Regions from separate parts of the Exiguobacterium sp. s157 genome, predicted to be linked through region 1. Evidence: riboswitches for the same ligand, from Rfam matches in the RefSeq annotation. Region 1 holds a riboswitch; each other region holds the start of a gene.
The links. Region 1 has a riboswitch for S-adenosylmethionine ahead of metK (methionine adenosyltransferase). Riboswitches for the same ligand answer to the same signal wherever they lie in the genome.
Positions count from the first base shown of each region.

Region 1 (3,280 bases):
GCTCGTTCTCGCGCGACAAATTGATCGTCTTCGCGTAGCAACCGCCCTCGATATTGAAGACGCCGTCGGGTGACCAACCGTGCTCGTCATCCCCAATCAAATGGCGTTCCGGGTCGGCCGACAGTGTCGTCTTCCCAGTTCCCGATAGACCGAAGAAAAGGGCCGTCTCGCCGGCGTCCGATACGTTCGCCGAGCAGTGCATCGATAACACATGTTGTTCCGGCAACAAGAAGTTCATGACCGAGAAAATCGATTTTTTAATCTCACCGCCGTATTCTGTTCCCCCGATCAGAATGGTCCGCTTGGCGAATGAGACGAGAATGAACGTTTCGGAGTTCGTCCCGTCGATGACTGGATCGGCCTTATAACTCGGTGCATAGATGACCGTGAAGGGCTCGAAGGCACCTTTCGTCGGCCATTCACGCAAGAACAACTGTTTGGCGAACAAATTGTGCCACGCGTATTCCGTGATGGCACGGACCGGGAGCGTATAGTGCTCGTCTGCCCCCGCAGAAGCCTCGAGATAATAGAGCTTGTCTTTCGTTTCGAGGTGCGTCAACACTTTGTCGAGTAGCGCGGTGAACTTCTCTTCCGCGATCGGTTGGTTGACTGGACCCCAGTCTACTAAATGATTGCTGACTTCATCTTGCACGACGAATTTGTCTTTCGGTGACCGTCCTGTGAATTTCCCGGTACTGACCGATAAAGCCCCGTCTTTCGTCAGTACGCCCTCACCGTTGCGAATGGCTTCTTCCACCAGTTCTGGAACCGTCAAGTTCCGCATCATGTCGGCACCTTTAATTAATTCTTCGATTTTCAGGAGCGTTGTCGCCATCCTGAATCCCACCTTTCCCCTAAATAGATGTGGATGAAATCCGCATACTTCCGCGTTTAATCAGTATGACGTTTTTATTATATGTGACATACTAATCAAAAACAAGCATTTTTTACCCTTTAAAGTAAGCGCTTTCTTACATTGTCATTCTAACATATTCTGTACCAGGTCATAGTACAAAAACCAAAACGGACAAAAAAATGTTTGATATTTCACAAACATAACTATTTGACCGTTTGTGAAAAGTTTGACGAATTCGGTCGATACGCTTGACAGAACGGGGTGTCATTTATATGATGGTCTTCGTAACGGATACTCTTATTCTGAGCGGTGGAGGGAACAAGGCCCTACGAAGCCCAGCAACCGTCCGAGTTTTCATTGTTATTCGGAAAAGGTGCTATCCTGAAGCGAAGCGTAAGCTTCGAACGATAAGAGGGTAAGGAAGAACGATTCAACCTTTCCCATTTGAACATGGCGAGAGGTTTTTTTCATTACCGTCCCAAAGCAACGCGTAAGGGGAACGAGTACCGTCCACACATCACCCTTTATTATAGGAGGTTTTTCGAAATGGCAAACTTGAACCGTCGACTTTTCACTTCGGAGTCCGTCACGGAAGGACATCCGGATAAAATTTGTGACCAAATCTCAGATGCGATTTTGGATGCAATTTTAGCTGAAGATCCAAACGCCCGCGTTGCGGCTGAGACGTCTGTCACAACAGGTCTCGTGCTCGTAGCAGGTGAAATCACAACATCAACTTACGTGGATATCCCGAAAGTTGTTCGTGAAACTGTTCGTGAGATCGGCTACACACGTGCGAAATATGGTTTCGATGCAGAGACTTGTGCTGTCCTCACATCGATCGATGAGCAATCGGTAGACATCGCGCAAGGTGTTGACCAAGCGCTCGAAGCTCGTGAAGGACAAATGACTGAAGAAGAAATCGATGCGATCGGTGCTGGTGACCAAGGTCTCATGTTCGGTTACGCAACAAAAGAGACGCCGGAACTCATGCCGCTCCCGATTTCACTCGCTCACAAATTGTCACGTCGTTTGGCAGAAGTTCGTAAGAACGGCACGCTCGCTTACCTTCGCCCAGACGGTAAGACACAAGTGACAGTCGAATACGACGAAGCGAACAACCCAGTTCGCATCGACACAATCGTCATCTCGACACAACACGCGGAAGACATCACGCTCGAGCAAATCCAAGCTGATTTGAAAGAGCACGTCATCGATGCAGTCATCCCGGCTGAACTCATCGACGCGGACACGAAATACTTCATCAACCCGACTGGCCGCTTCGTAATCGGTGGACCACAAGGGGATGCAGGCCTCACAGGACGCAAAATCATCGTCGATACGTACGGTGGATACGCTCGTCACGGCGGCGGCGCGTTCTCAGGTAAAGATCCTACCAAAGTTGACCGTTCAGCAGCGTATGCAGCTCGTTACGTGGCGAAAAACCTCGTTGCAGCGGGACTTGCTGACAAAGCAGAAGTTCAACTTGCTTACGCAATCGGTGTTGCTCACCCGGTATCGATCGCGGTTGATACGTTCGGCACAGGCAAATTGAGCGAGACTGAGCTCGTCGAACTCATTCGTGAGAACTTCGACCTCCGTCCGGCCGGCATCATCAAGATGCTCGACCTTCGTCGCCCAATCTACAAGCAGACAGCAGCTTACGGCCACTTCGGTCGTACAGACGTTGAACTCCCATGGGAGCAAACGGACAAAGCGGCAGTGCTCGAAGAAGGCGCGAAACGTTTCGCATAAGCATAGAAAAACGACCTTTCACTCGAAAGGTCGTTTTTTTTAGGCTTGCGGCTTGTCTTCAGTTGTTGAGTTCTCTTTGCCAAGTGCCGTATCTTTCGCTTCGACGACTTTCTCGCCGATCGATTGTAAATCCGATTTCGCTTCTTGCGCCGTCCCGACGACTTTGTTCACGTCTTGTTTGACCGTGTCGACTTCACCGGCGACTTTTTCATAGACGTTTTGCACGTCGGTCGCGACGTCTTGAATGACCTCGCTCGCTGCTTTCACTTGACCGATGACTTGTGACGCCGTTCCGGCCGGGTCTTGCTTGACCGTATCGACGAGACCGCCGACCGATGACTTCGCGCTCGAGAACGATTGTTTTGTGTTCTCACGGTTTGACGTACTAAGTAAGGCGAGTAGGCCGCCGACGAGGGCGCCGAGGAGCATCCCAGTTACGACTGTGATTTTTGGACCTCCTGTGTTCGTTTGTTCAAACTGACGGTTCGGATGATTGGCTTGCTCGACTTGTGGATCGTGTTGTAGTTTCGGTTCCATGGTAACACTCCTTTTTGTAAGTTGGCATTGATACTCTTATACCCGACACAAGATGGAAAATAACGTTTTCCTTCATTTCGACATCAAAAAGTAATGAACGGGCAGGATATTTTTTTGCCGATGGGGAATGTT
Region 1 is NZ_JACSLQ010000004.1:255,833-259,112, reverse strand. It holds gene pckA (phosphoenolpyruvate carboxykinase (ATP)) at 1-835, opposite strand, end outside; SAM riboswitch class I at 1,151-1,270, shown strand; gene metK (methionine adenosyltransferase) at 1,403-2,611, shown strand; gene KNP67_RS10045 (hypothetical protein) at 2,651-3,148, opposite strand.

Region 2 (3,280 bases), on a different contig from region 1:
CCTGTTCAAGCGTCTCGATTGTCACGTAACGCTCTTCATGCGGCAACAACGTCTGGTCCAATACGATGAGTTCGTCTGTCTGTGAATGGAAACGGATGTTTTGGACCGTCATACGCGCACCCCCGACAGGAGTGTCACCAAGTCGTCAATCGATTCGACGCTGTGGCGTTCTTTAATGAGCGCTGTCCCGAGGGCGAGCGCGTCACGTTTTCGTTCGAGCCGCGTCGCTTCCGGCAATGTCTCGAGATCGGCGACACCGGCCAGTCCGACGGCACGGCGAATGAGTTCGCAACCGGCGTAGCCAATCGTGTCGCTGAAGACCGTCCGCAACAACTCGTCGACGAAACCATCCGTATTGAATGGCTCGACGGCGCGCTCAAAATTAGCCCGAAACGTCTTCTCGAACGTCTCCCACACCGTCAAGACGTCCGTGAAACGCTCGAAGCGTTTGAGCGGGTCATGGAACGTCGACAGCGTCAAATGGGCGATGATTTGGCCGAGGTCGAAGCCGAACGGTCCGTAAAATGCGAACTCTGGATCGATGATTTTCGTCTCTTGTTGAGTCGCGAAGATGCTGCCCGTATGTAAGTCTCCATGCAGGAGTGCCTCATGTTTCGTGACAAACCCGACTTTCAATTTCGTCACCTCGACCTTGAGCGCCTGGTCTTGCCAAAGGCGTTCGACATCTGCTCGCAGCGCCGTCTCGATGTTGTTCGACTCCGCGTCTTTGAACGGATCGGTGAAGATGAGCTTCTCGGTGATGTCACACAGTTCCGGGTTGTAATAGTCACGTTCAATCCGCTTCTTCGCGATCGGTCCAGCTGCGTAATCCGACGTCGCAAACAGCGTCTCGCCCAAAAATTCACCGACATGACGGGCGAGTTCCGGGTAGCTCTCCCCGTTCAAATAGCCGGTGCGGACAATCTCATAATCAGATAGATCTTCTATAATCGTGTAAGCGAGTGTCCGGTCGCTGCCAAGGACAGCCGGGACGAACCGAGGCGCGACAGTCGCAAACTCACGGAGTGCCAACTGTTCAATCCATGCCCGCTCGAGCGTGAGCGGCCAGCTCTCACCGACGACTTTGGCGTATGGGAGCGCTTGTTTGACGATCAGGCGCTGTTCGCCTTGGCGAATCCGAAACACGAGATTCAAGTTGCCGTCCCCGATCTCCTCGCACTCGGCGATTCCTTCTTGCAAGTATCCTAATTGACGGACGTGCTCGACGACGGTCTGTTCTGTAAATGGTTGATATGACATGATGTTTTCCCCTTCCTGTACGTTGCCCACAAAAAAAGCCCCTTTCTCCGCGAGAAAGAGGCACAGCCAAAATGGTTGTTCCTCTCATCTGTCAGACATTCGTCTGGTGGATGTAGCACCGTGCCTAGTGGTCGGTTGCTGCGGCGTCATCGGGCCAATTCCCTCTGCCAACTCGCGATAAGAGTGTGTTATTCGATTCGGTGAACTTATGTGATGAATATTACGGACTCGACGTCACGATTGTCAACGTCATTTTCTCGACGCAACTCCGTCTTTTTTTGTGCATATATGGAAACAACTTCCCAAAATATTTTTTTTGGAAAAAAAGGAATTGACGACATGATGATTCTGTGCAAAAATTCAATTAAATTTCACAACTTCAAATCACATTCTTATCAAGAGCAGACGGAGGGACGAGCCCGATGATGTCGCAGCAACCGACCAGAGATGGCACGGTGCTAATTCTTGCAGCGAAAGCTGAGAGATAAGAGTTCATTTTTTATGATGACCTCTTGCCTCGGCATGGGGTCATTTTTTGTTTGCCTGGAAGGAGGAACCATATGAGTATCACTGCCACATATGAAATCAAACGAACGGACGCGGTCGCGACCGTCGCCGACAAAATCGCCCTCGAGCTGACGGTCGGTACTTGGACGGAGCTGCCTCACTTAGAGCAAGAGCAGTTACAGGCGTATCGCGGTGAGGTCGTGTCGACCATACATACGGATACGACGAGCCGCTTCACAATCCGCTACCCGTTACATAATGTCAGCCCTGACTTTTCATCCATCTTGACGACGACGTTCGGGAAACTGTCCCTCGACGATTCGATTCGGTTAATCGATTTGACGTTGCCCGAGACGCTCGCCCCTCATTTCAAAGGCGCCAAGTTCGGGGTCACTGGAATTCGCGAGTTACTCGGTGTTCATGATCGCCCGCTCGTCATGAGCATCTTCAAAGGTGTCATCGGCCGTGACCTCGCGTTTCTCGAGCAGCAACTCCGCGATCAGTTCGCCGGAGGCATCGATATCGTCAAAGACGACGAGATTTTATACGACAACCCGCTCACCCCATCGCTCGAACGGGCCCGGATCGGAGCGGACGTCATTCAAGCCCACTTCGAGGCGACCGGGAAACGTGTCCTCTACGCCATCACGCTGAGCGGCCCCGTGTTCGGTCTACGTGACCAGGCGCTCCGTCTCATCGAGGCAGGTGCGACAGCGCTCCTGTTCAACGTCTATACGTACGGTCTCGACGCACTGCGCGAACTTGCGAACGATTCAGACATACGCGTCCCCATCTTGGCACATCCGGCCTTTGCCGGCGCCTTGACCGGATCAATCAGTCATTCGCTCTTACTCGGTAAACTCCCACGCCTCGCCGGGGCCGATTTAACGCTCTTCCCGTCTCCGTACGGCTCCCTCGCGACACCGCGTGACGAGGCGTTCACGATTCGTGACCAGAGCGCCGAACCGCATTGGTCGAAACCGATTTTACCGGTCCCGTCAGCCGGGATTCATCCAGGACTCGTCGCCGATATCATTCGTGATTTCGGGACGGATGTCGTCATCAACGCCGGCGGTGGCATTCACGGACACCCGGACGGCGCAGCCGCCGGGGCTCGTGCTTTCCGACAAGCGATCGCTCACGTTCTCGGCCAAACCGAAGGACAGACGGACGAGCTCGATACCGCGTTGAAGGCGTGGGCGTCACGATGACGGTCCATATCCTCTGCGACTTCGACGGGACGATCACGGCGGAAGACAATATTATCGCGTTGATGAAGGCGTTCGCCCCGCCGGCTTGGGTCGAGTTGAAAGATGCGGTCCTCGAGCAACGGATTTCGATTCGCTCCGGTGTCGGTCAACTGTTTCAACTATTGCCGAGCGCAGATGCCCCGGCCTACCGTGATTATTTGTTGGAGCGCATCACGCTCCGCCAAGGGTTCCCGGCATTTTTAGAAGAAGTTCGGGCCCATGGCTGGAAGTTTGACGTCGTCAGCGGCGGGATGGACTTCTTC
Region 2 is NZ_JACSLQ010000002.1:154,104-157,383, reverse strand. It holds gene mtnA (S-methyl-5-thioribose-1-phosphate isomerase) at 1-112, opposite strand, end outside; gene mtnK (S-methyl-5-thioribose kinase) at 109-1,260, opposite strand; SAM riboswitch class I at 1,342-1,444, opposite strand; SAM riboswitch class I at 1,650-1,751, shown strand; gene KNP67_RS04625 (2,3-diketo-5-methylthiopentyl-1-phosphate enolase) at 1,821-2,978, shown strand; gene KNP67_RS04620 (2-hydroxy-3-keto-5-methylthiopentenyl-1-phosphate phosphatase) at 2,975-3,280, shown strand, end outside.
Region 2: linked by a shared signal. The riboswitch ahead of mtnK (S-methyl-5-thioribose kinase) and the one ahead of metK (methionine adenosyltransferase) in region 1 are both predicted to bind S-adenosylmethionine.

Region 3 (3,280 bases), on a different contig from region 1:
TTCAAGTTCTTGCGACTGAGCCGGTAGTCGATCAAGCGCGAGAACACGACTTGAATCATCGCCGTGACCGGCACGCTGATGAACATCCCGACGAGGCCGAACAGGCTGCCGCCGATGATGATCGACGTGATGACCCAGAACGGCGTGATGCCGACGCTGTCGCCGAGAATCTTCGGCCCGAGCCAGAGTCCGTCGAATTGTTGCAACAAGAAGATGAACAAGAGGACGATGAGCGCCGTGAACGGGTCATAGAAGTAGGTGATGATGAACGCCGGGATCATCCCGAGCAGCGGCCCGACGTACGGGATGAAGTTCAAGACACCGACGATGACGCCGAGGAGAAGCGCGTATGGCGCCCCGATAATCAACAGACCGGCGACGGCCAGCACCCCGATGATGAGGCAGTCGAGCGACTTCCCGATGATATAGCGTTTAAAGATGTAATCCATCTCTTGGAAGATGTCGATCGTCGTCTTGGCTGACGCGACCGGGAACATCGCATACAACAGCCGCTTGAACATGCGGGCAAAAATCTCTTTGTCTTTTAAAAGATAAATCGAGATGACGATCCCAATCAAGAAGTTAATGAGCGTCATCGTGAAGCTCGACACGTAGCTGACCGACGACAAGACGGCCGTCTCGACCCAGCCCGAGTAGCGCTCCTCGAACCGGCTGAAATCGATGGCCTGGGCGACTGTCGCGTTATACTCTTTCAAATACGTGTTCAACTGTGACAGATACCCGTCGATTTGCCGGATATAGGACGGGAGTTCCTCGATGAGCGAGGCGAGGCTCGAATAAATGCGTGGGAACAGCGTCACCGCAGATATGACGAGAATCCCGATAAAGATGATATAGACGATCAGCAAGCCTTGATATCGTTTTAGTTGAAACCGTTCTTCTATATAGGACAGGACGGTATTCAGGAGCAGCGCGATGGCGATTCCCATAATAATCGGCGTCAGCAACTGGAACGTATAATGCATCATCTGCGAAATCGTATCCGGTTCGCTGATGACTTTCCAGAGCACGAGCAGGATCAGGCCGATCACGCTCAACTTCCAAATCAATTGACGGTTTAATTCCAAAGGTCCATCCCCTCATGTTTTAAATTTTGTAGAATAACGTTCACTTTCACTATGAACGTTTTTTTATCGGGATTCAAGAGGACATGCTCATTTTCAAAAAAGGATTGACAAGATTGGTAACGTTTGGTTAACTAAGTGACATATTACAAAAAGACAAATCGCATATAAAACACTTTCTATCAAGAGAAGCGGAGGGACTGGCCCGATGAAGCTTCAGCAACAGATTGATTCAATACTGTGCTAATTCCAGCAAGGTGACCTTGAGAGATGGAAAGGTGGTTGTTTGAATACGTCCGTATCTCGACACCCCTTTCCGCGGAAAGGGGTGTTTTTTGCATAGGAGGACTATTCATGACTGACAGACGCTCACATCTACTTAAAACGTTACCACCTCAACATTTCGTCGGACTCGCGAACGAGGTGGCCGAACTCGAACAAGCCGGCCGCGACATCATCCGACTCGGACAAGGGACGCCTGACCTGCCTACGCCTGAGCCAATCTGTGACGCGCTTCAGACGGCGCTCCTCGACGCCTCGACCCATCAATACGGTCCGTTCCGCGGTCAGGCCCGCCTGAAGCAAGCAGTGGCGACGTTCTATTTGAATGAGTATGGAGTCGAACTTGATCCCGAGACAGAAGTAGCGATTCTCATCGGCTCAAAATCTGGTCTCATCACGTTGCCGCAATGCGTACTCGAACCTGGCGACGGAATTTTGCTACCGAATCCCGGCTATCCTGATTACATCTCGGGGGCACGCCTCGCCGGTGCCGTCGTCCGTGACCTCGTCCTCCGGGAAGAGAACGGCTTCTTGCCGGACTATGAGACGCTCGATACGCAAGATGCAAGACTCATGTATTTGAACTACCCGAGCAATCCGACCGGAGCCGTCGCCTCACCCGCTTTCTTTGACGATACCGTCCGTTTCGCCCGGGAGCGGGACTTGATGGTCGTCCACGATTTCGCATATGGCAGCATCGGATTCGATGGCCATGTCCCGCCTAGCTTTCTGCAGGCGGAAGGGGCGAAAGAAGTCGGCATCGAGGTATATACGATGTCGAAAGCGTTCAACATGTCCGGTTGGCGCGTCGCCTTCGCCGTCGGGAACGCGGACATCATCGAGGCGATCAACACGTATCAGGACCACGTCCACGTCAGCGTGTTCTCGGCCATCCAGGCGGCGGCTGTCGCTGCGCTCGAGGCGCCCCGTACCATTCGCGATGACTTGGCACGACTGTACGAGGCACGGCGTGATCGCCTGATCGACGGGTTGAACCGGGCCGGCTGGGCCGTCGAACCGCCGGAAGGCTCGTTCTTCGTCTGGGCGAAAGTGCCTGAGGGTGATGCCAAGTCGTTCTCGCGGAAACTGCTGCATGAAGCCGGTGTCGCCGTCACCCCGGGCTATTTCTTCGGTTCGGAAGGGAACGGATACGTCCGCTTCGGCCTCGTCTCACCGGAACCGAAGATTGACGAGGCCGTCGAACGAATCGAGCGGTTGTTTGCCGCCTATGAGGAGGTGCGCGCATGATTCGTCAGGCCGTCCTTGAATATGACCACGCCGATGACGCGCTCGACCGTCTTGATGACTTAGTCGACGGCCGCCGTGCCCACGTCCTGCACGGTCAGAAAGGGTATGACGTCGTCCGAGCCATCTTTCCGGCCATCGCGGACTATCCGGCAACAAGGTTCAGCGGGGAGTGCACGGACTCGGAAGTCAAACGGCTCAAACCGTTGGACGCCGACGTGTTAATCGCCGTCGGAGGTGGCAAGCTCGTCGATACGGCCAAACTCGTCGCCTATCAACGGAACGTCCCGCTCATCGTCGTCCCAACGCTCGCCTCGAACTGTGCGGCGTTCACACCGCTCAGCGTCGTCTATCAGGAGGACGGGAGCTACGACCGCTACGACATGTTCCGCGTCGTCATCGAACGGGTCATCGTTGACTCACGGGTCATCTCGCGCTCACCATATGAATACTTTCGGGCAGGTGTCATCGACACGGTCGCGAAGTTTTACGAGGCCCGTTATTTGAGTGGTGACAGCTCAGCTGACGCCGGCGTCAACACCGGACTCGTCTTGGCCGAGCAGTGCGGGCGTCTCGTCGAACTTGAATTGAGCGAGCACGCTTTTGAGTCGTATAGTGACGACGTCCGCTTCGCGGTCGATCACGTGCTCGCCATCGGCGGCGCCGTC
Region 3 is NZ_JACSLQ010000005.1:169,810-173,089, forward strand. It holds gene KNP67_RS11055 (AI-2E family transporter) at 1-1,088, opposite strand, end outside; SAM riboswitch class I at 1,262-1,362, shown strand; gene KNP67_RS11060 (aminotransferase class I/II-fold pyridoxal phosphate-dependent enzyme) at 1,440-2,615, shown strand; gene KNP67_RS11065 (iron-containing alcohol dehydrogenase family protein) at 2,612-3,280, shown strand, end outside.
Region 3: linked by a shared signal. The riboswitch ahead of KNP67_RS11060 (aminotransferase class I/II-fold pyridoxal phosphate-dependent enzyme) and the one ahead of metK (methionine adenosyltransferase) in region 1 are both predicted to bind S-adenosylmethionine.